DNA from 3 places in the Citricoccus sp. genome. Region 2 is predicted to be linked to each of the others. Evidence: riboswitches for the same ligand, from Rfam matches in the RefSeq annotation. Region 2 holds a riboswitch; each other region holds the start of a gene.
The links. Region 2 has a riboswitch for glycine ahead of PLJ28_RS06515 (amino acid permease). Riboswitches for the same ligand answer to the same signal wherever they lie in the genome.
Positions count from the first base shown of each region.

Region 1: another riboswitch for glycine. It lies ahead of PLJ28_RS00550 (hypothetical protein); the one in region 2 lies ahead of PLJ28_RS06515 (amino acid permease).
Region 3: another riboswitch for glycine. It lies ahead of cycA (D-serine/D-alanine/glycine transporter); the one in region 2 lies ahead of PLJ28_RS06515 (amino acid permease).

Region 1 is NZ_DAOMPX010000001.1:110,631-124,448, reverse strand. Features, by position in the region: gene PLJ28_RS00595 (acyl-CoA dehydrogenase family protein) at 1-1,136, opposite strand, end outside; gene PLJ28_RS00590 (LssY C-terminal domain-containing protein) at 1,444-3,078, shown strand; gene PLJ28_RS00585 (DUF3253 domain-containing protein) at 3,122-3,391, opposite strand; gene PLJ28_RS00580 (aminoacyl-tRNA deacylase) at 3,483-4,019, opposite strand; gene PLJ28_RS00575 (DinB family protein) at 4,098-4,628, shown strand; gene PLJ28_RS00570 (DUF899 domain-containing protein) at 4,779-5,492, shown strand; gene PLJ28_RS00565 (hypothetical protein) at 5,526-6,722, opposite strand; gene PLJ28_RS00560 (LysE family translocator) at 6,898-7,614, opposite strand; gene PLJ28_RS00555 (class I SAM-dependent methyltransferase) at 7,847-8,683, shown strand; gene PLJ28_RS00550 (hypothetical protein) at 8,695-9,039, opposite strand; glycine riboswitch at 9,194-9,292, opposite strand; gene PLJ28_RS00545 (phosphoribosyltransferase) at 9,491-10,138, shown strand; gene PLJ28_RS00540 (dihydrofolate reductase family protein) at 10,246-10,857, shown strand; gene PLJ28_RS00535 (dihydrofolate reductase family protein) at 10,861-11,430, shown strand; gene PLJ28_RS00530 (ABC-F family ATP-binding cassette domain-containing protein) at 11,534-13,345, shown strand; gene PLJ28_RS00525 (maleylpyruvate isomerase N-terminal domain-containing protein) at 13,359-13,818, shown strand, end outside.
Region 2 is NZ_DAOMPX010000014.1:5,607-19,424, forward strand. Features, by position in the region: gene PLJ28_RS06510 (Na+/H+ antiporter family protein) at 97-1,431, opposite strand; gene PLJ28_RS06515 (amino acid permease) at 1,564-2,919, opposite strand; glycine riboswitch at 2,970-3,071, opposite strand; glycine riboswitch at 3,075-3,175, opposite strand; gene PLJ28_RS06520 (sugar porter family MFS transporter) at 3,240-4,697, opposite strand; gene PLJ28_RS06525 (NUDIX hydrolase) at 4,917-5,612, shown strand; gene nadA (quinolinate synthase NadA) at 5,687-7,048, shown strand; gene nadC (carboxylating nicotinate-nucleotide diphosphorylase) at 7,045-7,911, shown strand; gene PLJ28_RS06540 (cysteine desulfurase family protein) at 7,908-9,056, shown strand; gene PLJ28_RS06545 (phosphatase PAP2 family protein) at 9,075-9,722, opposite strand; gene PLJ28_RS06550 (dodecin) at 9,867-10,076, shown strand; gene PLJ28_RS06555 (methyltransferase family protein) at 10,095-10,628, opposite strand; gene PLJ28_RS06560 (glycoside hydrolase family 15 protein) at 10,712-12,631, opposite strand; gene PLJ28_RS06565 (MFS transporter) at 12,817-13,818, shown strand, end outside.
Region 3 is NZ_DAOMPX010000135.1:4-2,807, reverse strand. Features, by position in the region: partial or broken gene PLJ28_RS15475 (glycine dehydrogenase (aminomethyl-transferring)) at 1-232, opposite strand, end outside; glycine riboswitch at 387-487, opposite strand; glycine riboswitch at 738-836, shown strand; gene cycA (D-serine/D-alanine/glycine transporter) at 988-2,469, shown strand.

The DNA of each region.
Region 1 (13,818 bases), on a different contig from region 2:
ATGATCTCGTTCGTCCCGCCGTAGATCCGCTGCACCCGGGCATCGGCGTACAGCCTGCCGATCGGATACTCGAGCATGTAGCCGTACCCGCCGAACAGCTGCACGCAGCGGTCGATGACCGTGCCCTGCAGGTCGGTGGAGTAGTACTTCGCGCGCGAGGCCATGGCGGCATCGAGCTGGCCGTCCACGTGCAGGGCGACGCAGTGGTCGAGGAAGGTCCGGGCCACCAGGACCTCGGTGCTGACCTCGGCCAGCGTGAACCGGGTGTTCTGGAAGTCGAAGACCTTCTGCCCGAACGCCTCGCGCTGGCGGGTGTAGTCCAGCGCCAGTTCGAACGCCAGCTCGGCGTAGCCGACCGCCGTGATCGCGATCGCCAGCCGTTCCTGCGGCAGCTGGGCCATCAGCTGGTAGAACCCCTGGCCCTCCCGCTCGCCCAGCAGGTTCGACGCCGGCACGCGCACGTCCGTGAAGGACAGTTCGCGGGTGTCCTGGCCGTGCTGGCCGACCTTGGACAACACCCGCCCGCGCTCGAACCCGGCCAGGCCCTCGGTCTCCACCGCGATCAGGGACACCCCGCGCGCACCCTCCCCGCCGGTCCGCGCCACCACGATGATCAGCCCGCCGTGGGTGGCATTGGTGATGAAGGTCTTGGACCCGTTGATCACGTAGTGGTCGTCCTCGAGCCGGGCGGTGGTGCGGATGTTCTGCAGGTCCGAACCGGTGGAGGGCTCCGTCATGGCGATCGCGCCGATGAGCTCGCCGCTGGCCATCCGCGGCAGCCAGGAGCGCTTCTGCTCCTCCGAGCCGTAGGCGAGCACGTAGTGCGCCACGATCGTGGAGTGGATGGAGTACCCCAGGGACCCGTCCCCGGCCTTGCCCTGCTCCCACAGCACCGCGGCCTCGTGGGCGAAGCCGCCTCCGCCGCCGCCGTACTCCTCCGGAACGGAGATGCAGAGCAGTCCGGCCTGCCCGGCGGCGAGCCACGTCCCGGAGTCCACCTGGTGCTGCGCGGCGAAGCGTTCGGTGTGGGGCGTGAGTTCCCGGGCGAAGAAGGAGCGCGCGAGATCGGCGACGTCGGCCACCTCGTCCTTCAGCCATGGGGAGACATAGGCGGGGGTGCGGAAGGTGGCGGCCACGGGAACTCCTGGGTCGGTACGGTGCGGGAACGACAGGCGGAGGGGAGGCGTCGTCCCTGTCAGGGCACCGTATGCACCGGGAGCGGTTCGGGGCAATGGCGACGACGCCGGACACGTGCGGCACCACCGGGTGCCGCACCTGTCCTGTCGACCGGGCCCGCGGGGGGCTCCAGCGGGCCGGCGGCGGGCCTCGTGCCGCATCAGGACGAGCTCCAACCGAGGCGCCGAGCGAGGGGTGCAGTGGCCCACGGTGACCGATAGGGTGACCGCACGGCCCCGAGCCGGGGCCGGCAGGGCCGGCCAGACCATGGACACGCAGAGCAGCCACCGGATGTCTCCCGACGGTCCGGAACCGTCGGGACGCCACAGCGCCCGCGCCACCGTCCTGCTGTGGTGCCACCGGGTGCTGCGCCTGGCCGTCACCGCCCTCGTGGGCCTGGGCGTCTACCACCTGGTCCTCGAGGAGTTCGACACCCATGGCCGCCTCGTCTGGGGCTTCCTGCTCCTCTGGGTGCTCTGCGCGTACGTCCTGCTGCCGCAGCTGAACCGCGTGCTGTCCCGGGTCTACGTGCCCGATTACTTCATCGGCAGGGCCCGGACGGCCGATGGGCTGTTGGGCGACCCGGTCAACCTGGCCGTCCTGGGGACGGCGGACCAGCTGGCCGCGGCACTGCGCGCGGCCGGCTGGACCGCCGCGGACCCGCTGAAGCTGTCCACGGGGTGGGGCATCACCCGGGCGTCCCTGCTCCGCCGCAGCTATCCGGCGGCCCCGGTGAGCCCGTTGTTCGTGTTCGGCCGCCGTCAGGACCTGGCGTTCGAGCGCGAGGTGGCGGGCAGCCCCGCCCAGCGGCACCACGTGCGGTTCTGGGCCTGTCCGCCCGGCTGGACGCTGCCCGGTGGCTTCGACGCCGACCTGGTCGGGGCGGCCACCTTCGACCGCCGGGTGGGGCTGTCCCTGTTCACCCTGCAGATCACGCACAAGGTGGCCGAGCGGACGGACGAGGAACGGGACCTGGTCGTCGCGGCGCTGCGCTCGGCGGGCGCCGCGGTCCACGTGGTCAGGCACTTCACCACGGGGTATCACACCCGCAACGGGGGCGGGGACGCGATCGAGACGGACGGGGACCTGCCCATTGTCGACCTGCGGACGGTCGCGGTGCCGGAGGCGTCACCCCTCGAGTCCCCGCCGGCGGGTGAGTCCCGGGGGACGACCGAGGCGGCGGACGTCGCGTCACCGTCCGGCCCGGCGTGCACGCGGGCTCCGGTAGACCCGGCACGGGGCGGGTCGCCGGCCGAGCGGCACCGGAGCCTGTTCGGCTCGGGAACGTCTCTGGACCGGCTGGTCTTCTTCAGCGACGCGGTGTTCGCCATCGCCATGACCCTGCTCGTGCTGGAACTGATCCTGCCCGGTGACCTCGACCCGCAGCAGGTCGACCGGGCCCTCGCGGCCCACCTGCCGGAATTCCTCGCCTACGTGCTGAGTTTCACGGTCATCGGGACCGCCTGGATGAATCACCACCGTAAGTTCACCGTCATCCGCCGGTACGACGTGCGGTTGCAGTGGCTCAACCTGTTGTTGCTGTTCCTCATCGCCCTGCTCCCCATGCCCACGAGCCTGCTCAGCGACTACGGCGGCAGGACCTCCCCCTGGCCCGTGGTGCTCTACGCGGTGGTGACGGCGGGGGTGTACATCACGTTGAGCCTGATCTGGCGGCATGCCTGGCGGGCCGCGCTGATTGTTCCCGAGGTGGACGCCGAGCTGTACCGGTACGTGCTGCACGGCGCCTGGCCGGTGCCCGCGGTCTTCCTCGGCAGCGTGCCCGTGGCGTTCGTGAGCCCGGAACTCGCGGCGTACTCGTGGCTCCTCCTCGTGCCGGTCCTGCCGACGGCGCGGCGACTGCGACGCCGGAACGCGGGCCTCGCGGAACGGGAGTCGGAGTGAGCCAGACGGCCTGAACGCACCCGGCCGGTGGGTCCGGGGGGTGCTAGGCCCGGCGGATCCTGATGGGTCCGCGGGCCGTGGCGAGGTCCACCACCTCGCCGCGCTGGGTGATGACCACCTCCCCGGCCTCCACGAGACCCGCGGCCGCGGAGCGGGCCTCGTCCATCAGGGGGCGCCAGTCGTTCCCGGGACCGGCCACGGCGCGGGCCGCCTCACTCGGGCAGATCGTGGCACCTGCCCGGCGGCGCGAGAGCAGGTCGAGGATCGTGCGCCGGAACTCCTCGAGCGGTGGATCGTCCTCATGCGGGCTCACGACCCCAGTCTCCAGCACGTCCGGGGTGGGGACCAGCGACGCCGGTCCGCCCACCCCCGCTCCGCTCGCCGCCACCCCGGCCGGCCGCCCGTCACGGTCTCCTCGGGCTCGGCCGAGGCGTGCGGGACGAGGTCCCGGGCTCCGGCTCGGTGACGTCAGCGACGTCGGCCGCCAGGACCGCGATCAGCGCGTCGGCGTCGACGGTGACGGCCGCACCCGGGGCGCCGGCCCCGATGGAGACCGTCCGCCCGCGCAGGGTGAGGTCCGCGATCACGGGCCAGGCCGTCGTCGAGCCGAAGGGAGTGATGCTGCCGCGCGGATAACCGGTGACCGCCCGGGCCTCCTCGGCCGAGGGCATCGACAGGCGGTTGACGCCCAGCGTGGCACGCAGCTTGGGCCAGGCGATCGCGCGTGTGCCGGGGACGAGCACGAAGACGTAGTCACCCTCACCGCGTCGCACCACGAGCGTCTTCACCAGGTGGCCCGGCTCCACCCCGCGGGCGGCGGCCGCCTCGGCCAGGGAGGACACGGGGCCGTGCTCGGTCAGGGCGTACTCGATGCCGGAGGCCTCGAGGGAGGGCAGGCCGGCGGGCCGGCCCGTGGGCCGGCCGGGCTCTGGGGTGCTCACGCTGTCAGCGTACCCAGCGCTGGACCCATCACCTCGACTCCCCTCGACGGGGTCGGGTCACGGGTGCAGGATGGGGGCATGAGCTCCCAGGCCCCTGCCCCTGTCCCCGGCGACGACCGCGACTGGACCTTCGTCATCACCGACGGTTGCGAGGAGTGCGGCTTCCGGCCCTTCGACGCGGCCGAGACGGCCCGGCGGATCAGTGCAGGCACGGAGCGATGGCGGGCGGTCCTCGAGCGTCCCGACGCGGCGCGGCGACCCTCGGAGCAGGTGTGGTCCCCGCTGGAGTACGCCTGCCACGTGCGGGACATGGTCCGGTTGCTGGGCGAACGCGTGAAGGCGATCCGTGACCAGGAGGCCCCCGAGTTCGCCGACTGGGACGGGGATGCCATGGCGGTGAAGCTCGCCTACTGGGCCGCGGACCCGGGCACCACGTGGGAGGACCTGGGGCGGACCACGCGCCGCACGGTCAGCGTCCTGGAGTCCGTGCCCGCCGGGGCCCGGGACCGGACGGGCCGCCGCTCGGACGGGGTGGAGTTCACCGTCGCCTCGCTCGGCCAGTACATCGGTCACGAGATGGAGCACCACCTGCACGACGTGCGCGGCTGACCGGCGGGCGCGCTCCGGGCCTGGCCGGAACCGACCCGTCCCGCCGACCGCATCCCGCAGGAACGGAGATGCCCGGTGGGCCATGCCCGGCCTAGCGTGGTCCCATCACCGGGACCGCGGTGGCCCCGGCCTGAACCCAGGAGGGACACCATGTCCGTCACGGAATCGGTCCAGCACCAGGACCGGGCTCCCGCCCTGCCGCGCGTCGTGGACCGGGCGACGTGGCAGGCCGAGCTCGACGACCTGCGCCGGCGGGAGAAGGCGGTCACGCACGAGCTCGACGCGATCGCCGCGCAGCGGCGCCGGTTGCCCGCGGTGAAGCTGCCCCCGTACACGCTGGAGGGGGCCTTCGGCCCGATCACCCTGGCCGAGGTCTTCGAGGGCAAGCGCCAGCTGATCGTCTACCACCACATGTGGGAGCCCGGCGCGGACTTCCAGTGCGGTGGCTGCACCTACTTCACCTCGCAGTTCACCCGCCTGGACTTCCTCGACAACTACGACGCCCGGTTCGTGGTCGTCACGCAGGGCCCGATCGACGAGGCGCTCGCCTACCGGCGCAAGGTGGGGAACCAGATGACCTGGTACTCGACGGCGCACAGCGACTTCGGGGCCGACGTCGACGCCCCGCCGGGTGGTGGGTTCGCGCTCAACGTGTTCCTGCGCGACGGTGCGGACGTGTACCGCACCTGGCACACCACCGGGCGGGGGATCGAGCAGTTCTCCGCCGCGTTCGCGCTGATCGACGCGCTGCCCTACGGCCGGCAGGAGCAGTGGCAGGACGTGCCCGAGGGGTGGCCGCAGGGCGAGACCTACGCGGGATGGCCGGACTCCCCGGACATCGCGCGCTGGTACGGCCGGGGGTGACGCGCAGCGGCCAGCCACACCCGGCCGTCGCGGTCACTCGGGGGCGGGCAGCCAGCTGCGGACCACCCCACCGTAGGTGCCCGGATCGGGCGGTTCGATCTCGCGCTCCCGCACCCCGAGCACGGCCGTCCAGGCCTTGTGGACCAGGTCGTAGTCCTCGGCGTCCGCGGTCGTCTCCCCCGGTTCCCGGTAGGTCATCCACCGGTCACCGCCCGCGTGGAAGACGTTGAGCAGGTAGCGCGTCCCGTCCCGCACCTGCAGGTCGTTCTCCGCCGTGCACCCGTACTGGCGCAGGGAGTCCACGAACTCGGCCACCAGGTCGAGTTCGCCCATCTGCAGGACGGGATAGAAGTTCTCCCGGTGGAAGTCGTACACGGTGGGTGCATCCTCCACGTAGATCGGGTACCGATGGTTGCCCGTGGGGATGTAGGCGATGTGCGTGGCCAGGTATGCCGTCTCGATGAACGTCCCGTCGTCGGCCCCCTCCGGGAACTCCGCGGCCCCGGGCAGCGGATAGTCCTGGAGGAAGCGCCATGCCCTGGCGGGGAGATCACGGGCCTCGGGCGGCACGTCCAGGCCGGGGACGACCTGTGCCTCGATCAGGAGCAGGGTCCAGATCACCAGGTCGAAGGCGTCCCCCAGGGAGGCCTCACCGGAGGCGAGCATCGGCTCGTAGTCGAGCTCCATCGCGGCGGACAGCGAGTCGCACCGGGCGAGAGCGGCGTTGGCGAGGCCGACCATGTGTTCCACCCGGGCGTCGTTCGCCTGGTACTGGTTGTGCGCGTGGATGGCCAGCGGCAGGACGGATCCGTAGTCGGAGCACGTGAGCGCCCCCGGATCGCGGGCCAGGAAGGGCTGGACCAGGTCCGTGAGGTTCTCCCGTGCGCCGTCGCGGGCCATCTGGTCGACGTCGGCGGTGTTGGCGCTCGCGTACGTCACCTCGATCAGGGAGGCCACGGAGTCCTCCCAGAGGTCCTCGGCGGCCCCCGGCCGCCGCTCGTAGAGGTCGACCATCTCCTCGATGCCCCGGCGCACCGAGAAGGCCGCCTCCCCGGACTCCGTCACGGACCAGGGCTCGGCCACCAGGGCCTGCTGCACCGTGCCGGAGGGGCGCCAGCCCTCGGGCATCCGCCCCGGGTCCAGCACGCAGTGCGAACTCTCCGGCGCCGAGCAGGACGTCAGCAGGACCAGGGGGAGCAGTGACGCGATCACCGCGCGGGTCCGTTGCACCGATGGGCCTCCTGTCCAGGCCCCCGGCCTGACCGCTGGCTCCCCGCGCCGGTGGCCCGTGCGCGTGATTGCACCGCAATGTACTCCTCCCGGCGGCTCCCCGCACCAGTTCATCGGGCGGGTCGAGGACGCCGTTCAGGCACCCCGGCGTGCAGGCGTCAGCACCGGAGGACGGTCATCCGCGGGCGGCGGCCGGAGCCGGACCGGTGAGGGCGTCGGCCAGCAGGGTGCCGCCGAAGCCCATCAGCACCAGGCCGGTCACCCGGTCGATGGCGGCCAGGGACCGCGGGCTGGACAGCCAGCGGCGTGCGTAGCCGCCCCCGATGATGAGCACGGCGAACCAGCTCATCGTGAGCGCGGCGTGCACCCCGGCCAGGGCCGCACCCATCAGCAGGGGCGAGACGCCGTCGGGGAGGAACTGCGGGATGGTGGCGATGTAGAACACGCCGACCTTGGGGTTGAGCAGGTTGGTGCCGGCACCGGTCAGCCAGCCGCGCCAGGGAGGGTCGGCGGGCGCCGGGGAGCCGGCGCCCCAGCCCCCCGGTTCGCCCGGGGAGGCGGCACCCGTCACGGCAGTGTTCACCGGGTCCCTCCCGGTGCCGCGGAACGAGGACCAGATCATCGACGCACCCAGCCAGAGCATGTACGCCGCCCCGGTGATCGTCAGCACGCGGTAGGCGAGCTCTGAGGCCGCGAGCAGGGCGGAGACCCCGACGGCGGCGGCGATGCCCCACACCACGGCCCCGGTGGCGACCCCGGTGGCGGTGGCCCACGCGTAGGGGCGGGACCGGGTCAGCGAGGACCGCAGCACCAGGGCGGTGTCCAGTCCGGGCACCAGGGTCAGCAGGCCGGCCACCACGGTGAAGGCGAGCAGGGCGTCCAGGATCGTCACCGATCCAGTGTAGTCAGGGAGGGTCGCCGGACCGGAGGAGATCAGGTGGTCCCCGGCCCCCCGTCCCGGCCCTTCCCGGGGCCCAGCCCGCGGGGAGGGCAGCGCCTCGTTCCTGTCTGCCGGACGCCCCCGGTGGGATACTGGTGCCGCATGACCCGCCACCGGTGGGTGGGCATCCCCGCCCTGGCGAGCCGGCCGTCCAGCACATCCCAGTGACTCCGGAGAACCCGTCATGAGCCAGACAGCAAGCCAACCCGGTGCCGACCGCGACCTGAAGTCCAGGCACCGCACCATGTGGGCCTCGGGTGACTACCCGGGCATGGTCGAGACGTGGTTGCTCCCCCTCGGGCCGAGACTCGTCGAGGCAGCCCGCGTCACCTCCGGCCAGCGCGTCCTGGACGTCGGTGCCGGCACGGGCAACGCGTCCCTGCCGGCAGCGGCCACGGGGGCGAGGGTCACCGCCGTCGACCTCACTCCCGAGCTGCTGGACGCAGGGCGGCTGCGCGCCGAGGCGCAGGGGTTCGACCTGGAGTGGGTGGAGGCCGACGCCGAGCACCTGCCCTTCGAGGACGCCTCCTTCGACGTGGTGATGTCCTCGATCGGCGTGATGTTCGCCCCCCACCACCAGGAGGCCGCCGACGAGCTCGTGCGCGTGTGCCGGCCCGGCGGGACGATCGCCCTGCTGAGCTGGACGCCCGAGGGCGTGGTGGGCGGGCTCTTCCGCACCATGAAGCCCTTCGCCCCGGCGCCCCCGCCCGGAGTGCAGCCGGCGCCGCTGTGGGGCACCGAGGAGCACCAGCGCGCCCTGCTGGGTGATCGGGTGGCGGTGGACTCCGCCAGCCGGGGCACCCTCGAGGTCACCGCCTTCGGCACGCCGCGCGAATTCGCCGAGCATTTCAAGGCGTCCTACGGCCCCACGATCACCGTCCGCAGGAACGCCGAGGGCGAGGGCCGTGCCGAGGAATTCGACCAGGCGTTCCAGGCCTTCTTCGACGAGGCGAACGTGGGGACCGAGGACCGGGCGCGCTTCGAGATCGAGTACCTGCTGACGGTGGCCACCCGGAGGTAACCGAGGCCGGCCTACCCCGGGACGGTGACGTTCCGGATGGTCATCTCGACGGTGTCGAAGGTGAGGTCGAGCATGGCCTCGAGCTGTTCGCGGACTCCGACGACCACCTCCGTGGTGCGGGTGACGTCCGCGTGGGGGGACAGGAAGCACTCGATCCACAGCCGCGGTGCGCGCCGGGGGCCGTCGATGCGGACGAGGGCGTCCTCGACGTCCCGGTGCGTCATCAGTCCGGTGGCCGCGGCCTGGGCGATCTTGGCGCACCGTTGCTCCGCCGCGGCGCCGGGGCCGGTGGGGCGGCCGGCCGGGGAGGCCTCACCGCCCGGGGTGAGACCGGGCCATGCACGTGCATTCGTCATCCGGGGAACTCCTGGGGTCTGCGATCGTTCTCGCGTCGTCTGTAGGTTCCTCCCCGATCTGTTGCGCGGCCTGAGAGTTTCCATCCCACCCGGGCGGGGCGGGACTTGCTCCTTCGGCGAGCACGGCGAAGACCGCGCTACTTTCCAGATGTGCCTCGGTGCGGCGGTGCGGGGGCCTGAGAGTTTCCCGGGAGGAATTGCTCCTACGGCGCCCGACCGGTGGTGCCGGACGGGACTCTCCCGCCACACCTCAACGGCAACGGCTATTCTGCTGTGATTGCGATCACAGTGTAGTCAGGCATTTGATTTGTATGCAAAATATGCCGTGAATCTCGTCACACGGGGTCATCCGGGCCGTTGCCGGGAACGCCGGGTGGTCGGGGGCCCTTCCAGTGCCACGACCGGCGCGCCTACGCTGGGGGCGACCCACAGCCCATCCCAGGGAGGGGACGTGCCGGAATTCCAGGACAGATACGACGCCGGTGCCCAGCTCGCAGCGCGGCTCGCCCCGCGCTGGGCCGGGCACGCCGACGTCGTGGTGCTGGGCCTGCCCCGCGGCGGGGTGCCGGTCGCGGAAGTGGTGGCCCGGGAACTGCGCGCACCGCTGGACGTGATCATGGTCCGCAAGCTGGGGGTGCCCTCCTACCCGGAGCTCGCGATGGGTGCCATCGGTGAGCAGGGCGTCCGGCTCCAGGACGAGGGCACCATCCGGCACTTCGGGGTCACGCAGGAGCAAGTGGCGCTGGTCGAACGCCGCGAGCAGCAGACCCTGGACCGCCGGGCGCGGCTCTTCCGTGCCGGCCGGGAGCCGCTGGACCTCACGGGCAAGACCGCGATGATCGTCGACGACGGCATCGCCACGGGCTCCACCGCCCGGGTGGCCTGCAGAGTGGCCCGGGCCCTCGGGGCGGCGCGCGTGGTGCTGGCCGTGCCGGTTGCCTCGCGGACCACCGTGGACTCGATGCTCATGAGCCGCGAGGCCGACGAGATCGAGGTACTGGCCACCCCCCGGGGCTTCCGGGCCGTCGGGGCCCACTACCGGGACTTCGCCGCCGTCGACGACGAGACGGTCGCGGCGATCCTGTCCCGCGGCAGCTGAACCCCCGGCCCGGTGCGACCGGGTGTTCCCGGACGCGACGGCCCTCCCTACTGTGGGACGAGGAGAGGGCGCCAGCGACCCCTGCGGCGCCGACGGAAGGACCATCCATGCGCATCGTCATCACGCAGAACATGACCCTGGACGGGCGGATCGAGATGCTCGACGACTGGTTCGACCCCGCCGACCAGGACCCGGAACTGGTCGGGGAGATGCGGCGCCAGACGGCCGGCGAGGACGTGCTGCTGCTGGGCCGGCAGACCTTCGAGGACCTCCGCGGCTACTGGCCGCACCGGGCGGATGACACCACCGGAGTGGCCGAGGCCCTGGACCGGGCGGACAAGCGCGTGGTCTCCGCCACCCTGACCGACCCGCAGTGGGAGAACACGACCGTCATCGGCGGCGACCCCCTCCAGGCCGTCCGGGAGCTGCGGCGGCAGGACGGCCGTGACGTGGTCGTCACCGGGAGTATCCACCTGGCGCACACCCTGATCGAGGCGGCGCTGGTGGACGAGTTCCGCATGTTCACCCACCCGGCCTGGCAGGGCCGCGGGCGGTCCTTCTTCCCGGACGGTTTCGATGCCCCGCGGCTGCGGCGCATCGACGGCAAGGTCTTCCCCCACGGGGTGGTGTACGCCGCCTACGAGCTGGCCGGACTGGCCCACGGTGACGGTCCCGGGGGCACCGCGCTCGCCGGACTCGGCTCGGAACAGGAGGACTGAACGATGGGCAAGCTCATCTACTCGGTGATCGCCTCCCTGGACGGGTACATCGCCGACGAGGCGGGGGACTTCTCCTGGGCCATGCCGGACGCCGAGGTGCACCAGTACGCCAATGACGAGCTGGCCGGCGTCGCCGTCCACCTCTACGGACGCCGGACCTACGAACTGATGACCCCGTGGGAGAACGACCCGGAACTGGCCGCGTCCGCACCGGTGACCGCCGAGTTCGCGCGGGCATGGCAGCGGGCGGACAAGGTGGTCTACTCCTCGACGCTGGACAGGGCCAGCACCCGGCGCACCACGCTGGAACGTCACTTCGATCCCGCGACCGTGCGCCGGCTGAAGGCCGAGGCGGCGGGCGACCTGCTGATCGGTGGTCCGACCATCGCCGCCTATGCCCTGCGCGCCGGGCTCGTGGACGAGGTCAGCCAGGTACTGCTGCCGATCGTCATCGGCGGGGGACTGGCGGTGTTCCCGGCCGGGCTGGGCCTGGACCTCGAGCTCATCGGTGAGCAGCGGTTCGCCGGCGGGGCCGTGGCCCTGAGGCACAGGGTGGACCGGATACGGGACTGAGCCGTACCCTTGACTGCCATGAGGTCCTGAGTCCCCTCCGTCCCGCGCCCGAGGCTGCGTCCGAGCCGCCCGGCGGGATCCGACCGACCGCCCCAGGACCGTCATGACCTCCTCGACCCCTCGTCCCTCGCGGCCCTCTGCCGCACGGCTGGCCGCCGCCTCGACCCTCAGCGGCGCCGATCACCTCGTGGTGGACGGCGTCTCCCGGTCCTTCGCGGACCACCGCGTCCTGACCGACATCAGCTTCACCGTCTCCTCGGGTGAGCGCGCCTGTCTCATCGGTGAGAACGGCACCGGCAAGACCACCCTGCTGCGCATCATCGCCGGCCTCGACGACGACCACGCCGGCCGGATCAGCGCGCCCGGCAGCACCGGGCTCTATCACCAGCAGCCGGCCTTCGAGCTGACCCTGTCCGTGGAGCAGGTGCTGGCCCAGGCCACCGCGCCGCAACGGCACCTCGTGGAGGAGGTCGCCCGGCTCGCGGAGGCGCTCGCCGTGGGGCAACGGCCGCCCGGTGACCGGCTCGTGACGGCCTATGACCGCGCCCTGGCCGAGGCCGCCCGCACCCGGGCCTGGGACGTGGGGCACGTCGTCGACCGGGTCGTCGAGGGCCTGGGCCTGGCCGGGGTCCCCCGGGACCGGCGGGCCGGTGAGCTGTCCGGTGGCCAAGTGTCCCGGTTGTCGCTGGCCTGGCTGCTGCTTCGGCGCCCGGACACCCTGTTGCTGGACGAGCCGACCAATCACCTCGACGACCGCGGCACCGCCCTGCTCGTGGACCTGCTCGCCGGTTGGTCCGGACCGGTGCTCATCGCCAGTCATGACCGCGCCTTCCTCGACGAGGCGGCCACCAGCCTGCTCGACCTGGATCCCGCCCCGGGGCCCCACAGGGACGCCGGTGCGGCCGGCGGGGACGGGGACGGTGCGGACGGGAACGGCAGGGGTGCCGGCGTGGGCGTCACCCGGTTCGGCGGCACCTACACCCAGTACCTGCTGCACCGGATCGATGAGCGTGCCCGCTGGGAACGGCGCTACCGGGAGGAACAGGAGGAATTGCGGCGGCTGCGGCGCCAGATGGCACAGAACCACACGGTCGGCCACGCGGACCGCCCGCCGCGCACCGAGGGGAAGATGGCCCAGAAGTTCTACTCCGACCGCAACGCCACGGTCGTGCGGCGCCGGGTCAACGACGCCGCCACCGCGCTGGCCCGCCTCGAGCGGGCCCAGGTCCGCAGGCCCCCGCCCGTGCTGCGCTTCACCGGCCTCGCCGCGGCCACGGCGGGAGGCGGGCCGGACGGCCGCGGTGACCGGTCGGCGTCGTCCGCACCGGTGCTGGCGGCCACCGGGGTGGGACTCGCCGGGCGGCTCGCCCCGGTGTCCGTGGCGCTGGGCGCGCGGTCCCGGTTGCTGGTCACCGGCCCGAACGGGGCGGGCAAGACCACCCTGCTGCGGATCCTGGCCGGTGACCTGGAACCCGACGCCGGCTCGGTCTCGGCCCGGTCCGACGGGGCCGGGGGGCGGTCGGTCGGGATGCTCGGCCAGGAACCCAGGACCATGGACCCGGACGAGACCGTGGCGGAGGCGTACCGGGCCGCCGTCGGCATCGAGACGGCCGAGCGGGTGCCCCTCGGCACGTTCGGACTGCTGACCGCACGAGACGAGGGCCAGCCGGTGGGCGTGCTGTCCGTGGGGCAGCGCCGGCGCCTGGACCTGGCCATGCTGCTCGCCGATCCGCCGGAGGTGCTGCTGCTGGACGAGCCGACCAACCACTTCTCGCTGCTGCTGGCCACCCGGCTGGAGGCCTCGGTCCCGGACTACCCGGGCGCCGTGGTGATCGCCAGCCATGACCGTTGGCTGCGCTCGGGGTGGCGGGGGGAGCGGCTGGAGCTCAGCCTTCCCAGTGGGCCGGGGAACTGAGCACAATATCCTCATGAGCACACTCGCCGAGACCTGGGGCCGTCATTCCGAACCACTGACCGACGTCATCAACTCCGTCACCGACTGGCAGGCGCAGAGCCCGTGCGAGGGCTGGACCGCCGCGGACATCGTGGACCACCTGATGCAGAGCCACCGGGAGTTCATGGGCCGGCAGGGACGCGAGATCCCGCTGGTGCCCGGCACCCCGGCCGAGCAGTGGAACCACCACGTCGCCGCCATGTCGGCCCTGGTCGGCGACGAGGACCTGGTGTCACGGCCCCTGGAGACCCCCTTCGGTGACTCGACGGTCGGCCAGGTGCTCATGGACTTCTACGGGATGGACCTGATCGTGCACCGGTGGGACCTGGCCACCTCCCAGGGACAGGACCACCGGCTCACCGAGGAGGAACTGGCCGAGGTGGACGCCGCCGTGGACGGTTACGGTGAGGCGGCCTATGCCCCGGGCATCTTCA
Region 2 (13,818 bases):
GGCCCGGAGGACATCGCCCCCTGCGGACCCGCACGGACGTGTCCCCTGGACGCGGACGGATCCTCCACCCGCCCCTCGCCGGCCGTTCGTCGGCGCCTACAGGACCAGGGCGGCGATGATCCCGCCGAAGAACAGCGGGATGTTGAAGTGCAGGAACGTGGGCACGCAGGTGTCCCAGATGTGGTGGTGCTGGCCGTCCACGTTCAGCCCCGAGGTCGGGCCGAGGGTGCTGTCCGAGGCGGGCGAGCCGGCGTCGCCAATGGCTCCGGCCGCCCCCACCAGGGCGGCGGTGGCGAGCGGGCTGAACCCGACGGCGGCGCACAGCGGCACGAAGATCGCCGCCAGGATCGGGACGGTGCCGAAGGACGAGCCGATGCCCATGGTCACCAGCAGTCCGACGACCATCATGACCACCGCCGCCAGCAGCCTGCTGTCCCCGATCCAGCCGGTCGCGGACGTCACGAGCTCGTCCACGGCGCCCGTCTCGGACAGCACGGACGAGTACCCCGAGGCCACCAGCATGATGAAGGCGATCGTGCCCATCATCGTCACGCCGCCGTGGGCGAGTTCGTCGGAGGTGCGCCAGCGCTCGCCGCGGAAGACGAAGATCACGAGGATGCCGCCGAGCGCGGCGATGACAAGCGAGCCGAACGCGATCTGGAGCACGAGGGTGACCGCGAGCCCGATCAGCACGACGACGTGCTGGCGTGTCCAGCCTGACTCATGACCCGAGCCCTCCGCACCGTCGTGCGAGGGACCGAACGCGAAGGCGGTGAGGTCCGGCGCGGCGTCCCGGTACTCCCGCGCCCGGCGGTAGCTGAAGAGGATCGCGATGACCAGGCCGATGACCATGCTGGCGACCGGGATCGCCATGGCCAGGGAGATCTGCCCGAGCTCGACGTCCATGCCGTACTTGGCCATCTCGTCGAGGATGATGTTCTGGAAGATCAGGCCGAATCCCAGCGGGATCAGCATGTAGGGGGCCTTCAGGCCGAAGGTCAGCGCGGTGGCGACGGCCCGGCGGTCCATCCTCATCCGGTTGAACACGCTCAGCAGCGGCGGGATGAGGATCGGGATGAAGGCGATGTGGACCGGGACGATGTTCTGCGACAGGCAGGCGAGTCCGGCGATCCCGAAGAGGGTCATCGCCCGCCGGCCGGAGATCAGCGGCAGGATCCGGCGGATCAGCTTCCCGGTGATCCCGGAGCGGGCGACCATGACCGACAGGATGCCGAGCAGGATGTAGCTCAGGGCGGTCTCCCCCTGGCCGCCGAGCCCGTCGACGAGGATGGTCACCGTCTCATCGGGGGTCAGCCCCGCGAGCAGTCCCGCGACGAGCGTGGCGATGAGCAGGGCGACGATGACGTTCACGCGGGCCAGGCTCAGCGCGGCGAGCACGAGCACGGACACGACGACGGGATTCAACAGCACAGCGGGGACGACCTCTTCGGTGGCGCGGGCGGCGTGATGGCGCATCCGCGCCCCGAAGAGTGTAGCCGGAGTACGGGTCTACTCACCCGCAGCACGGTGCCCTTACCGGTGACCCGACGGCGGCGGGCCCGGTCAGCCGAACAGGCTGAGCAGGATGCCCCCGACCGCCACGATGCCGGCGATGACCACGAAGACGTTCGAGATCGCGCCCCGGAACGGCGCCAGGGCGGGGACCTTCCGGATGGCGTACATCGGCATCAGGTAGAGCACGGCCGCGATGACCGGCCCGGCCAGTGATTCGATGAGTCCCAGGATGCTCGGGTTGAGCACGCCGGCGATCCAGGTGCTGGCGATGAGGAACACGCTGATCCCGATCCGCAGTCCGCGGTCGGAGAAGCGCCGGGACTGCGGGTCCACCATCCCGCGCATGATGCCCTGCGCGCCCTCGAACGCCCCGAGCCAGTGGCCGAAGAAGGACGAGCCGATGGCCGTGACAGCCACCGCCGGCCCGAGCCAGGCGATGATCGGCAGGCCCATGACGTTGGCCAGGTGGGAGAGCACCGGCAGGTTGGCGTCCTTGGCGGCCTGCAACCCCTCGGGGCCGAGGGCCAGCACGCAGGACCAGACGAAGCCCATGGTGAAGACCACCAGCAGGATGGAGGTGACGCGCAGGACGGAGGAGGCCTTCTGCACCGAGCCCGCCCCGTAGCGCTGGCGCAGGGACACCGAGAACTGCGAGATCGCCGGGGAGTGGTTGAACGCGAAGACCAGCACGGGGATCATCAGCCACAGGGACATCGCGAAGTCGCCGGCGGCGGGCACGGCCCCGAAGCCCTCGAAGGACCAGGACGGGATGAGCAGCAGGGTGACGGAGAACAGGACCGCGATCAGCGGGTAGACCAGCCACTGGGTGACGATCAGCATGACGCGCTGGCCGGCCACCATCACGGCGGACATCAGCAGCACGAGCACCCCGGAGAGCAACCAGCGCGGCCACGGGTCCATGCCCAGCTGGTTGACCATGAGGCTGTCCACGGTGTTGGTGATGCCGACGCCGTAGATGAGCACGATCGGGAAGATCGCCAGGAAGTACAGGATGGTGACCAGGCGTCCGGCGGCCTCGCCGAAGTAGTCCCGCACCACGCCGGTGATGTCACGGTCGGCCCGGGGCGAGGCGACCACCATGCGGGACAGCGCCCGGTGGGAGAAGTAGGTCATCGGCCCGATGATCAGCGTGGCGATGATCAGCGGCCACATCCCGCCCAGGCCGGCATTGATCGGCAGGAACAGGACGCCGGCGCCCACGGCGGTACCGAACAGGCCGATCGTCCAGCTCGAGTCGAAGCGGTTCCAGCCCGGCGCGGCGGCCGTGCCGTCCGGACGGCCGGGTGCCGGGCTCTCGAGGGTCGGGGCTGCGGCGGGGGCGTGGCCGGCTGGTCCGGCCTCGGTCCCGACGGCGACGGGCCCGGTGGGGCGGCTGGGTTCCATGGGTTCTCCTCAGGTGGACGTGGGACGGTGGTCCCCTCGTGTCCTCCCCGCTCTGTCCATGGACCTGAGAGTTTCGCGTCGTGCCGGCCCGGAGCCGGTCGGCCGCTTGCCCCGTCGGTGGTCGCGCGTGGGTGTGGCGACGCTTTCCAGAGGTGCCCAGCGATCCGGTACGGGGGCCTGAGAGATTCCCGGGGAGGGCTTGCTCCTTCGGCGTCGCGCATCTTAGGTGGTGCGGGATCTCTCCCGGACCGCTCAGTGGCTGATTCCGGGAGACAACTGTAATGCACCTCACACGGGTGCGTGAAATCGCGGCCGGGTCCTCACCGCGCGGGCGTGCTCCTGCGGGACTTCCGGACGATGCCGGTGTCCTGCATGTCCTCGAGCTCGCGGCCCTTCGTCTCCGGGACGAAGCGCCAGACGAAGAGGAAGGACAGCACCGCCATCACCGCATAGAGCCCGTAGGCCACGGTCAGCCCGATCTCGGCCAGCCACGGGAACGTGGTGGAGACCGCGAAGTTCGCGGCCCACTGGGCCGCCGCGGCCACGGCGAGCGCCCCGGCGCGAATCCGGTTCGGGAACATCTCCCCCAGCAGGACCCACACCAGGGGCCCCCACGTGGCACCGAAGAAGACCACGAAGGCGTTGGCCGAGATCAGGGCCACCGTGGACCACGGCTGGCCCAGCTCTGCGGCCGTGGTGCCGTCGGCGCCCTGGACGACCTGCGCGAAGGAGAAGGCCACCGCCATCAGGCCCAGTGAGGCCGCCATGCCCAGGGACCCGACGAGCAGCATGGGGCGCCGCCCCACCCGGTCCACCAGCAGGATGGCCACGATCGTCACCAGGATGTTCGTGACCGACGTGATCACCGTGATCGTCAGGGCGTCGGACTCCCCGAAGCCCACGGAGCGCCACAGCGTGGTCGAGTAGTAGAAGATCACGTTGATGCCCACGAACTGCTGGAACACGGACAGGACGATGCCGATCCACACGATCGGCCTCAGGCCCATCGCCGGTCCGCGCAGGTCGCGCAGGGACTCCCGCCGCTCGGACTCCAGGGTGTCCTTGATCTGCTCGATCTTGAGGTTGACCCGTTCGATGCCGGTGAAGTCGTACAGGACCTGGGCCGCACGGTCGAGGTCACCGCGGGCGACCAGGTACCGGGGTGACTCGGGCAGGCGGAACGCGAACGCCCCGTAGAGCACCGCCGGCACGGCCTCGGCCATGAACATCCAGCGCCAGGCCTCCAGTCCCCACCACAGCGTCTCGGCCGCGCCCCCGGCCAGGTTCGCGAAGAGGGCGTCGGACAGCAGTGCCACGAAGATGCCGGTCACGATGGCCAGCTGCTGCAGGGAGCCCAGCCGGCCCCGGACGCCGGCCGGGCTCACCTCGGCGATGTAGGCCGGGGCGATCACCGAGGCGGCGCCCACGCCCAGGCCGCCCACGACCCTCCAGATGATCAGGCTCCACACGTCGAAGGCCAGCCCGGAGCCGAGCGCGGAGACCAGGAACAGCACCGCCGCCAGCAGCATGACTCGGACCCGGCCGAAGCGGTTGGCGACGGGACCGGCGAACCAGGCCCCCAGGGCGCAGCCGATCAGGGCCGAGGACACGACGAAGCCGGTCAGCCCGGGTCCGAGTGCGAAGCCCGACTCGAGGGCGTCGACGGCGCCGTTGATCACCGCGGTGTCGAAGCCGAACAGGAAGCCACCCAGGGCGGCGGCGATGCAGATGCCGATCACGCGGATGTTCACGCGGTCGGCGGGATTCTTCGGCGTCATGACTTCCTCCGTGGGGGCGTGACCGGATGCCCCACCCTACTGCCGCTCCATGCCAGGGCGCAGGTCCTGGGACCCGCGAGGCCTGGGACCCGCCAGGCCGGGCCCGGGCCCGCGCTCCGGCCGCCCGCAACACTCTCCCCTTCGGGTCACTCCGACTGTAAGATGGATCTCAGTCAACTTAGGGTCATCCAGACCCTAAGTGGGAGGACGGGAGTCAGGGTGGATCAGCACACAGCCCGGTTGGCGGTGTCCACCGTCATCTTCGCGCTGCGTTCCGAGGCCGGGGACCCCCCGGCCCTGTGGACCCCCTTCGTGCGCCGCACCCGGGAGCCCCACCTGGACCAGTGGGCCCTGCCCGGCGGCTGGCTGCCGGACGCCGAGCCGCTCGAGGACGCCGCCGCCCGGACCCTGGCCGAGACCACCGGACTGCGCCCCAGCTACCTCGAGCAGCTCTACACCTTCGGCGCCCTGGACCGCTCCCCCACCGGCCGCGTCATCTCCGTCGTCTACTGGGCCCTGGTGCGCTCGGACGAGGTGACCGACGCCGCCGTGGGGAACAACGTCCAGTGGTTCCCGGCCGATGACCTCCCCGCCCTGGCCTTCGACCACAACGCGATCGTGGACTACGCCCTGCAGCGGCTGCGCACCAAGGTCGAGTACGCGCGGATCGCGCACACCTTCCTGGGTGAGACCTTCACCCTGGCCCAGCTCCGCTCGGTCCACGAGGCCGTCCGGGGCCAGCCCCTGGACCCGGCGAACTTCCGCCGCTCCATCACCGCCTCGGCGGACATCGTCGAGACCGGCGAGCGCCTGGCGGGCACCCCGCACCGGCCACCCCGGCTCTACCGCTACCGGCAGTTCACCCCGGGCAGCACCGACCCCATCCCCACCGAGCAGACAAGGACCCTCTCGTGACCACCACCGCCGACTCCCCCGCAGTCACTCCGCCGGACCGCTCCGGTTCCGGCCTGTCCCCGCGCGGCGCCTCCGTGCACCGCACACTGGACCTCATCGCCACCGGTTCCACGGGTGGCTCCTCCTGCTCCCCGGACCTGACGGCCGGGCCCTGGACCTTCGACGCCGGCACCCCCGGGTACGGACCGGGCGCCTCGCAGCAGGACGCGATCCCCGCCGGTGCACCCCGGCAGGGCGCGCTCCCGGAGGAGTACCAGCGCGCCTCCGACGAGGAGCTCCACGAGCGGATCCGCGTGGCTAAGGAGACCCTGGGCGAGAGGGTCGTGGTGCTCGGCCACTTCTACCAGCGCGACGAGGTGGTGGCCCACGCGGACTTCGTGGGCGACTCCTTCCAGCTCGCCAAGGCCGCCAGGACCCGCCCGGAGGCCGAGGCCATCGTCTTCTGCGGCGTGCACTTCATGGCCGAGACCGCGGACCTGCTCTCCACCGAGGACCAGGCGGTCATCCTGCCGAACCTCGCCGCGGGCTGCTCGATGGCGGACATGGCCGACCTGGACTCCGTCGCCGACTGCTGGGAGCAGCTCGAGGAGGTGTACGGCACCGCGCCGGACGAGGCGGGCCGCGCTCCGGTCATCCCGGTCACCTACATGAACAGCTCGGCCGCCCTGAAGGGCTTCGTGGGCGAGCACGGAGGGATCGTCTGCACCTCCTCCAACGCCTCCTCCGTCCTGGAGTGGGCCTTCGAGCGCGGCCAGCGGGTGCTGTTCTTCCCGGACCAGCACCTGGGCCGCAACACCGCCAAGGCCATGGGCATCGGCCTGGACCGGATGCCGCTGTGGAACCCGCGCAAGCCGCTGGGCGGCAACACCGAGGAGGAGCTGCAGCAGGCCAAGGTCCTGCTGTGGCACGGCTTCTGCTCGGTGCACAAGCGCTTCACCGTGGACCAGATCGCCCGGGCCCGCGCCGAGCACCCGGACGTCCACGTGGTCGTGCACCCCGAGTGCCCGATGCCGGTGGTCGACGCCGCGGACTCCGCCGGCTCCACGGACTTCATCGTCAAGGCCATCCAGGCCGCCCCGGACGGTTCCACCTTCGCGATCGGCACCGAGATCAACCTCGTCCAGCGCCTGGCCGCGCAGTACCCGCAGCACACCATCTTCTGCCTGGACCCGGTGATCTGCCCCTGCTCCACCATGTACCGCATCCACCCCGGTTACCTCGCCTGGGTGCTCGAGTCGCTGGTCGCCGGTGAGGTGGTCAACCGCATCCAGGTGCCCGCCGACGTCGCGGACCCGGCGCGGGTCGCCCTGGAGCGGATGCTCACCGTCGCCCCCGCCGCCCGTCCGGTCCCGACGCCGGCCGGTCCGGACGCGGGCGGGGCCGCGGCCGGTGCGGACGCCTCACCCGCGGGACCGGCCACGGGGGCGACGCGATGAGCGCCTGGTCCCAGCCGGTCGGGCGAGTCCAGGTCGAGCGGATCGTCGCCGCGGCCCTCGAGGAGGACGCCCCCTGGGGCGACCTCACCTCGGAGGTGCTGGTGCCGGCCTCGGCCACGGGGACCGCGCGACTGGTGGCCCGTGAGCCCGGCGTGCTGAGCGGCACGGCGGCGTTCACGGCCGCCTTCCGGCTCGTGGACCCGGAGCTGTCCGTGAGCACCTGGGTCCAGGACGGGGCGGCGTTCGAGGCCGGCACCGTGCTGGCCGAGGTCAGCGGCCCGGCGCGCGCGATCCTGCGCGGCGAGCGGATCGGCCTGAACTTCGTCCAGCGGATGTCCGGCATCGCCACCGAGACCTCGCGCTACGTGGCCGCGGTGGCGGCCACCCCCGCGCGGATCGTGGACACCCGCAAGACCACCCCGGGCCTGCGCGTCCTGGAGCGCCAGGCGGTGCGCGACGGCGGCGGCCACAATCACCGGCACTCCCTCTCGGACGCGGTGATGGCCAAGGACAACCACCTGGCGTTCCTGGCCGGTGCCGGCGTCAGCCTGACCGAGGCACTGGTGCGGGCCCGGCACCTGCTCCCCCACACGGCCCACCTGGAGGTCGAGGTCGACCGGCTGGACCAGATCCCGGACGTGCTCGCCGCCGGGGTGGACACGATCATGCTGGACAACTTCACCCTGGACGAGTTGCGCGAGGGCGTGGCGATCATCGGCGACCGGGCCATCGTGGAGGCCAGCGGCGGCGTCAGCCTGGACACGGTCGCCGACATCGCCGCCACGGGCGTGGACGTGATCTCCGTGGGGGCGTTGACGCACAGCGTGCGGTCCCTGGACCTCGGGCTGGACGTGGGGACGTGATCTACCTCGACCACGCCGCCACCTCCCCCGTGCGGCGCGAGGCGCTGGAGGCGATGTGGCCGTACCTGACCGGGGACTTCGGCAATCCCTCCAGCCACCACGGCCTGGGCGAGTCCGCCGCGGCCGGGCTCGAGGCCGCCCGGCGGTCCGTGGCCACGGTGCTGGGCGGGCGCGCGGCCGGCGTCGTGTTCACCGGCAGCGGCACCGAGGCGGACAACCTGGCCGTCAAGGGCATCGCCCTGGGTGCGCCGCGCGGCCGGCACCTCATCACCACGCCGCTCGAGCACGAGGCGGTGCTGGCCTCGGTGGACTACCTGGTCCGCGCGCACGGTTTCACCGCCGATCACCTCACCCCGGACGAGCACGGTCTCGTCTCCCCGGCGGAGCTCGCCGGGCTCATCCGTCCGGACACGGCGCTGGTCTCCGTGCAGTACGCCAACAACGAGATCGGCACCGTCCAGCCCATACCCGAACTGGCGGCGGTGGCGCGGGAGCACCGGGTGCCGTTCCACACGGACGCGGTGCAGGCGGCCGGTTGGCTGGACCTGGATGTGGGGCGCCTGGGCGTGGACGCCCTGAGCCTGTCCGGGCACAAGGTCGGGGCCCCCAAGGGGGTCGGCGTCCTGTGGGCCCGCAGCCGGCTGGCCCTGGAACCCGTCGTGCACGGCGGCGGCCAGGAGCGCGGCCGGCGCAGCGGCACCGAGAACGTGGCCGGCGCCGTGGCCCTGGCCACCGCCCTGGCGGCCGCCGAGGCCGAGCGGGCCGGCGTCGGGCCCCGGGTGCGCGCCCTGCGGGACCGGTTCGTCGAGCAGGTGCTGCGCGAGGTGCCCAGCGCGCGGCTGACCGGAGATCCGCAGCGGCGGCTGCCGGGGACGGCGTCGTTCGTGTTCGCCGGCACGCACGGGGAGGCCGTGCTGCTGGAACTGGAACGGCGCGGGGTCGTCTGCTCCTCCGGGTCCGCCTGCGCAGCCGGCTCGGATGAGCCGTCCCACGTGCTCACGGCGCTGGGCGTCCCGGCCGGACTGGCCAGGACCGCGGTGCGGTTCACCTTCGGCCCTGACTCCGCGGAACAGGACGCGGAGCTGGCGGCGAGCGCCGTGCGGGACGCCGTGGTGGCGGTGCAGGGGCTGCAGACCGCGGGCTGACCCGGCCCGCCCGGCCGCTCAGCCGGCCACGCCGGTCCATCCGCAGAAGGCCAGTCCCACGACGATCCCGACGATCGAGCCGAGCACCACCTCGGCGGGCTCGTGCCGGGCCAGGCGCACCCGGGACCAGCTGACGCCGAACCAGAGCGGGACGAGGACGGCGAGCAGTGTCCAGGCCCCGGCGACGGCGGGGACGACCACGGCGGTCAGCGCACCGATGAGGGCGTGGACACTGACCTTGATGCGGGTGTTCAGGGCCATCACCACCAGCAGGGTGCCCACGGCCAGGACCACCGCGGCCCGCATCACGGTGCCGGTGGGCACGAGGAAGGCCAGGGCCGCCCCGAGGAGGATGGACCCGAGGGCCAGGGCGTAGAACAGATGCCGTTGGGTCCGGTGGACGATGAACTTGTCCGTGACCACCTTCCGGTGTGTCATCACGAGGGAGATGGCCTGCGGCACGACGGCGATCGGCACGACCGTGAGCAGCGCGCTGCGCGCCCAGTGGGGATCGGTGTGCACGGCCACCACCACGAGGACCACGGCGACCAGGACGAAGGGGCTCGCCGCCTCCGTCAGGACCGTGGCCAGCCGGTCCAGCCCGCGCGCACCGGCCCTGCCTCCGCGGCCGTCGTGCCTCGTCAGGTCGTTCGTCGTTCCCGTCATCGTGCCCCTTCCCCGGCCAGTCTAGGAGCCCGAGGGACCGCCGCCGTGCGTGGCACGGGGTCTGGCCGCGGCGGGGCAGCCTCCGTTACGGTGGCCAGCACGACCCCCGGGCGCACCGGCCCGGGCCGAACCCCGGAGGACACCATGGCCAACAACGTGTACAACGTCACCGAGATCGTCGGGACGTCCCCTGACGGCGTCGACGCAGCGGTCACCAACGCCGTCACGGAGGCGGCGAAGACGTTGCGGAACCTGGACTGGTTCGAGGTCCAGTCCATCCGGGGTCATATCGAGGACGAGCGGATCGCCGACTGGCAGGTGACCATCAAGCTGGGCTTCCGGCACGAGGGCTGAGCCGTGCGGGAGCTCCCCTCACCCGGCATCCTGACGGCCTGGGAGTTCCCCCGCGGGCCGGCGGACCTCGGTCACGGCCCCCTCCTGCAGGCGGGCGGCGGAGCGCCGGTCCAGCCACCGGGGCACGGCGGCACAGTAGTCCTCGTACGCGGCGCCGAACCGCTCGCGGAGTGCCCGTTCCTCCGCGGGGATCTGGGTGCGGTCCATCAGCATGACGAAGGCCGCCACCGGGACCCACGCGGCCCAGCGGCCCCGCCGGATGGCGTGTGCGGCCAGGAGCCCGGCCATGCCGAGATACATCGGGTTCCGGGTGACCACGTTGGGCCCGCTGGTCACCAGGGTGGAGGCCCGCTCCGGTTCCCGGGGGTCGACCGTCGTCCGGTACACCAGGAACTGGGCCGACGCCCCGATCATCGTGACGGCAGAGGCGGTCGCGACCGTCTGGGCAGCTGCCCGCCGGAGCGGTCCTGCTGTCGCGCCGGCCGGCAGGATGCGCTGCAGGGCGGCGGCGGACAGTGCCAGAAGGGGCGGGGGGATCCGTGGGTTCTCCATCCAGTGATTGTGCAGGTCACGGCACGGAGGCACCAGAGGTGAGGCGTGGCACCCCGCCCCGGACCGGCTCTCCGGGTGTCAGCTCACCCGGCCGGGGCCGCGTCCGCATCGTCCCCAGCGCCCGGGGCAGCCAGCGTGGCCTCCCGGGAGCGGCGCCGGGACTGCGCCGGCGGGGCCAGGTCGAGCTGCCGGTCCAGCGCGAGGGCCGCGTCGATGAGCGCCAGGTGCGTGAAGGCCTGCGGGAAGTTGCCGATCTGCTCGCCCGTGAGGGCGATCTCCTCGGAGTAGAGGCCCAGGTGGTTGGCGTAGGTCAGCATCTTCTCGAAGGTGATCCTGGCCTTGTCCAGACGACCGGACTCGGCCAGCGCGGCGACGTAGGCGAAGGTGCACAGCGAGAACGTCCCCTCCGTGCCCCGTAGGCCGTCCGGCGAGGCCTCGGGGTCATAGCGGTACACCAGGCTGTCGGTGACCAGCTCACCGTCCATCGCCTCCAGCGTCGAGCTCCACATCGGGTCGGTGGGGCTGATGAACCCGAGTGTCGACATCCTCAGCAGCGAGGCGTCCAGCACGTCGGTCTCGTAGTGCTGGCGGAACGCCTGCCGGGTGGGGCTCCAGCCGCGGTGCATGATCTGGGTGTAGATGGCGTCCCGTTCGGCCCGCCACCGCTCCAGGGGCGCGGGCCGTCCGTTGTCCGTGGCCAGCCGGATGCCGCGGTCAAGGGCCACCCAGTTCATCAGGCGGCCGTAGGTGAAGTCCTGGCGGCCGCCGCGGGTCTCCCAGATGCCCTCCTCCGGCTGGTCCCAGTTCTCGGCGACCCAGTCCAGGAGGTCGCAGATCCGGAGCCAGCCCTGATGGGTGGCCCGGAGACCGTGGCGCGAGGCCACGTAGAAGCTGTCCATCGCCTCACCGTAGATGTCCAGCTGCAGTTGTCCGGCCGCCCCGTTGCCGATGTGCACCGGCCTCGACCCGCGATACCCCTCCCAGTGGTCGAGGACCTCCTCCGTGAGGTCGGTCGATCCGTCGATGCGGTACATGATGTTCAACGGGCCGTTCCCGCCGGGGTGCGCCTGGTCCTCCATCCGTTCCCTCAGCCACCGGGCGAGCGCCGCGGCCTCCTCGGAGAACCCCAGTCCCAGCAGGGAGTAGACGGAGAAGGACGCATCACGCACCCACGTGAAGCGGTAGTCCCAGTTGCGCTCCCCGCCGATCTGCTCCGGCAGGCTGGCGGTCGGTGCCGCGACCAGGCCGCCGCTGGGCGCGTAGGTCATGAGTTTGAGCGTGATGGCGGAGCGGTGCACCATGTCGCGCCACCGCCCCGCGTACGTCGACCCCCCGAGCCACGCCTCCCAGAAGTCCACCGTCTCGTCGAACAGCCGCCAGGCCTCGGCCACGCGCACTGACCGGACGGGGCCGGCCACGCCCGTCTCGATGAACAGGCCCCGCGCCTGGCCGGCGGCCAGGGTGAGCTCGACGTGCACGTCGCCGCCGTCGAGCACCCGCACCCGGCCCAGTCGCTCGTCGTCGGGTTCGCGGACCAGGTGCGCCGTCATCGACGTGCGGGGGCCCTCGAAGACCGCACCGTCCTCCGTGACGCGGGTCTGGTGTGGCTCGCGCCCGTAGTCGAACCGCGGGGCGACCTCGATCTCGAAGTCCATCTGCCCGCGCACGCACCGCACCATGCGGACCAGGCGCCGGCCCGGAGTCGCGGCCGGACCGGCCACCGGCATGAAGTCGACCACCTCCCCCACGCCGGCCTCGGTGATGAACCGGGTGACCAGCACCGCGGTGTCGGGGAAGTACATCTGCTTGCCCGTGAAGACCTCCGCGGTCGGGCGCACCCGGCAGCGGCCACCGTTCGCGGCGTCGAGCAACGCCCCGAAGACGCTGGGCGAGTCGAACCGCGGTGCGCAGAACCAGTCCACCGACCCGTCGGTCGCGACGAGCGCAGCGCTCTGGAGGTCACCGATCAGACCGTGGTTGGCGATGAGCGGGTAGTCGGTCATGGCAGAACCCTTCGTTGGACGACGGGGCCGCACCGCCGGCGGTGCAGACGTGTCGTTCTCAGGGTCGGGCGTCGGGACCGCGGCCGCATCATACGCGGCGGGTGATGTTCCGGGATGCCCGACGGCGGCACGATGGCCACGGGCCCCGGGCGCGGGGACAGGTCTCGACTCGAGTGGGGTGCCAGATGACCGGAAACGGAATGGACGACCGACCATCACGTGCCCAGCGCGGGGCGCTCCTTCCCCTCGCCCTGGCACAGTTCATCTGCAGTTTCGCGGGATCGAACATGAACGTGATGATCACCGACATCAGCGAGGACCTGGACACCACGGTCCAGGGCGTGCAGATCGCGATCACGGTCTTCCTGCTGGTCATGGCGGCCTTCATGATCCCCGGGGGAAAGCTCACCGTCCGGTACGGCCGCAAGCGGTGCTTCATCACCGGCCTCATCGTCTACGGCGTCGGCGCGCTGGTCAGCGCCGTGTCCCCCGGACTGGGTGTGCTCATCCTGGGCAACTCCCTCCTCGAGGGCATCGGCACGGCGCTGCTCATCCCGCCCGTCTACATCCTCGCCACGCTGTACTTCGCCGACCTCACCTCACGGGCACGGGCGTTCGGCACCATCAGCGCGATGGCCGGCGTCGGGGCCGCGGCCGGGCCGCTGATCGGTGGGGCCATCACCAGCTTCATCAGCTGGCGTGCCGCCTTCGTGTTCCAGGCGCTGATCATCGCGGTCATCGTGCTGCTGAGCCGCCGGCTCGTGGATCCCCTGCCGGCCGAACCGGACCGGCCGTTCGACACCGTCGGCGCGGCGACCTCGGCGGCGGGTCTCATCCTCATCGTCGCGGGCATCCTGGCCGCGGACGACAACGCCTGGCTCATGCTCGCCCTGCTCGCGGCCGGCGCCCTCCTGCTGACCCTGTTCTTCACGATGGGGCGGGCCAAGGAACGGGCCGGGAAGGAGCCCCTGCTCTCGAGCGCCATGTTCCGCGACCGGACGGCCAACCTGGGGATGATCACGCAGAACCTCCAGTGGCTGATCCTGATGGGCGTCTCATTCACGGTGGCTGCCTACCTCCAGGTGGTCCGGGGCTACGGTGCGATCGAGTCCGGCGTGATCTTCACGTTCGCCACCCTCGGGATCCTGCTGTCCTCGATCGGTGCCCAGCGCTTCGCGGAGCGGCGG
Region 3 (2,804 bases), on a different contig from region 2:
TCTGCCGCAGGTCCGCCAGGACCTGGGCCTCAGAACGGGGCTCGGGCAATTCCAGCCGATCCTGTTGGCGGATGTCCACCGGCACCGCCGTGTCCACCAACTCGTCGAGGCTGTCGTACCCCAGGGTGCGCAACATCTGGGTCGCTGCCTGCGGGCCGGGACCGATGTGACGTTCGGCGAAGGAGTGGTCGCTGAGCTCAGCGGCGGTGGGGCGGGCTGGGGTGATCGTCATGAGAGGAACTCCAGAGGTCTGCGCGGTCTCCCGCGGTGTCTATGGGTTCCTCCCCGATCTGTTGCACAGCCTGAGAGTTTCCGTCCCACCCGGACGGGGTGGGACTTGCTCCTTCGGCGAGCACGGAGAACTCCGCACTACTTTCCAGATGCGCCTCGGTGCGGCGGTACGGGGGCCTGAGAGTTTCCCGGGGAGGAAATTGCTCCTACGGCGCCCGACCACGAATGCTGGACGGGACTCTCCCGCCGCACGTGAACGGCCAGACTATGTGATTGCAGTCACAGCGTATACGTACTTTCTGCCGAGTGCAACGGCACTCGCATTCACGTCATCCTGGGTCACACAGGTCCTCCTCGCCGCGGTCCTGCTGCGGATGCCCCTGTCTCACCGCCCCCGCAGCCGCCGGGCCGTGCGGAGCAGGATTCGGTGCGGAAATTCGAAAATCCATTGTGCGCCGAGGTGACTGTCACCTAGGATGTGAGGGCTGTCACAGTCGAATGGCCGTTGACGTGCGGCGGGAGAGCCCCGACCAGAACACCGGTCGGGCACCGTAGGAGCAATTCCTCCCCAGGAAACTCTCAGGTCCCCGGACCGCCGCACCGAGGCATCTCTGGAAAGTAGCGCGGAGTTCTCCGTGCTCGCCGACGGAGCAAGTCCCACCCCCTCCGGGTGGGGCGAAACTCTCAGGCCGTGCAACAGAGGGGGAGGAACCCACGGACGACGCGGCACACCGCGCAACTTACTGGAGTTCCTCAATGACCCTCACCCCAGCACGCCCCGTGAGCACTACCGAGCAGTCCCCGCATCTGGAGCGGGCCCTGTCCAACCGGCACATCCAGCTGATCGCCATCGGCGGAGCCATCGGCACCGGCCTGTTCATGGGCTCGGGGAAGACCATCTCGGTGGCCGGGCCCTCGGTGATCTTCGTCTACATGATCATCGGCTTCATGCTGTTCTTCGTCATGCGCGCCATGGGCGAGCTGCTGCTGAGCAACACGGACTACAAGAACTTCGCCGACTTCGCCGGTGACCTTCTCGGGCCCTGGGCCGCGTTCTTCACCGGGTGGACCTACTGGTTCTGCTGGGTCGTCACCGGGATCGCGGACGTCGTCGCCATCGCCTACTACGTCTCCTTCTGGTGGCCCGACCTGCCCCTGTGGATCCCCGCGATCGCCTGCATCGCGTTGCTGCTGGGCCTGAACCTGCCCACGGTGAAGGCCTTCGGCGAGACCGAGTTCTGGTTCGCCCTGATCAAGATCGTGGCGATCGTGGCCCTGATCGTCATCGGCCTGGTCATGATCATCACCGGGTTCGAGAACGATGGCGTCCAGGCCAGCTTCGACAACATCTGGACGCACGGCGGCATGTTCCCCACCGGCTTCATGGGCTTCGTCGCCGGGTTCCAGATCGCCGTCTTCGCCTTCGTCGGCATCGAGCTGGTCGGCACCACCGCGGCCGAGGCCAAGGATCCGGAGAAGAACCTGCCCCGGGCGATCAACTCCATCCCGGTGCGCATCCTGCTGTTCTATGTGGGTGCGCTGATCATCCTGATGGCCGTGAAGCCCTGGACCGCCTACAGCGCGGATGAGTCACCGTTCGTGGGCATGTTCGCCCTGGCCGGGCTGGTCGGCGCGGCCGGGGTCGTGAACTTCATCGTCCTGACCTCCGCCACCTCCTCGGCCAACTCCGGGATCTATTCCACCTCGCGCATGATCTACGGCCTGGCCACGGAGGGCGACGCCCCCAAGGCCTTCGGCCGGCTGTCCTCCCGGAAGGTCCCGAAGAACGCGCTGCTGTTCTCCTGCATGTTCCTGCTCGCCGGCGTCGCACTGCTCTATGCCGAGGGCAGCGTGGCCGAGGCCTTCACCCTGGTCACCACCGTCTCGGCCCTGTGCTTCATGTTCGTGTGGTCCATCATCCTCGTCAGCTATCTCGTCTACCGCCGTCGCCGCCCGCAACTGCACGCCGTGAGCGCGTTCAAGATGCCCGGCGGTACGTTCATGCCCTACGTGGTGCTGGCCTTCTTCGGGTTCATCATCTGGGCGATGACCACCCAGGCCGACACCCGGGCTGCCCTGCTCGTCACCCCGGTGTGGTTCCTGGTCCTGGGCCTCGGTTACCTGAAGCTGCGCCGCAACCCCGAGCACGCCGCCCTGCGCGCCCTCCACGAGGCCAAGGTCCGCCAGGAGCTCGAGGACCGGGACGTCCACGCTCAGGATCCGGCCCTCGCCCCCTGAACCGTCTGTCCCGCCACCGAGATCTCGCCATCCCGTCCGTCCCACCCAGGCCGCCACCTCGGCGGGCTGGGTGGGACGGACAGCGGTACCCACCGGCCCGGGCGGAGAGTGCCGTCCCCACGAGGCCGGTGTGGGGTGAGGGCGAAGACCTCCAGACGATGCGCGGACGCGCAGACCGGTACCTGCGCCGAGGAGCAGAACCACCCTCCGCGGTGCCTCCACCGTCCGGGGGCGCATCGGGGGACCGTCGGCATAGCGCCGGCGATGACGGCGGGGTAGGTTGCTGGCATGACGGCGCATCAGCCTTATGAGACGCTGCGTGTGCATGACGGTGT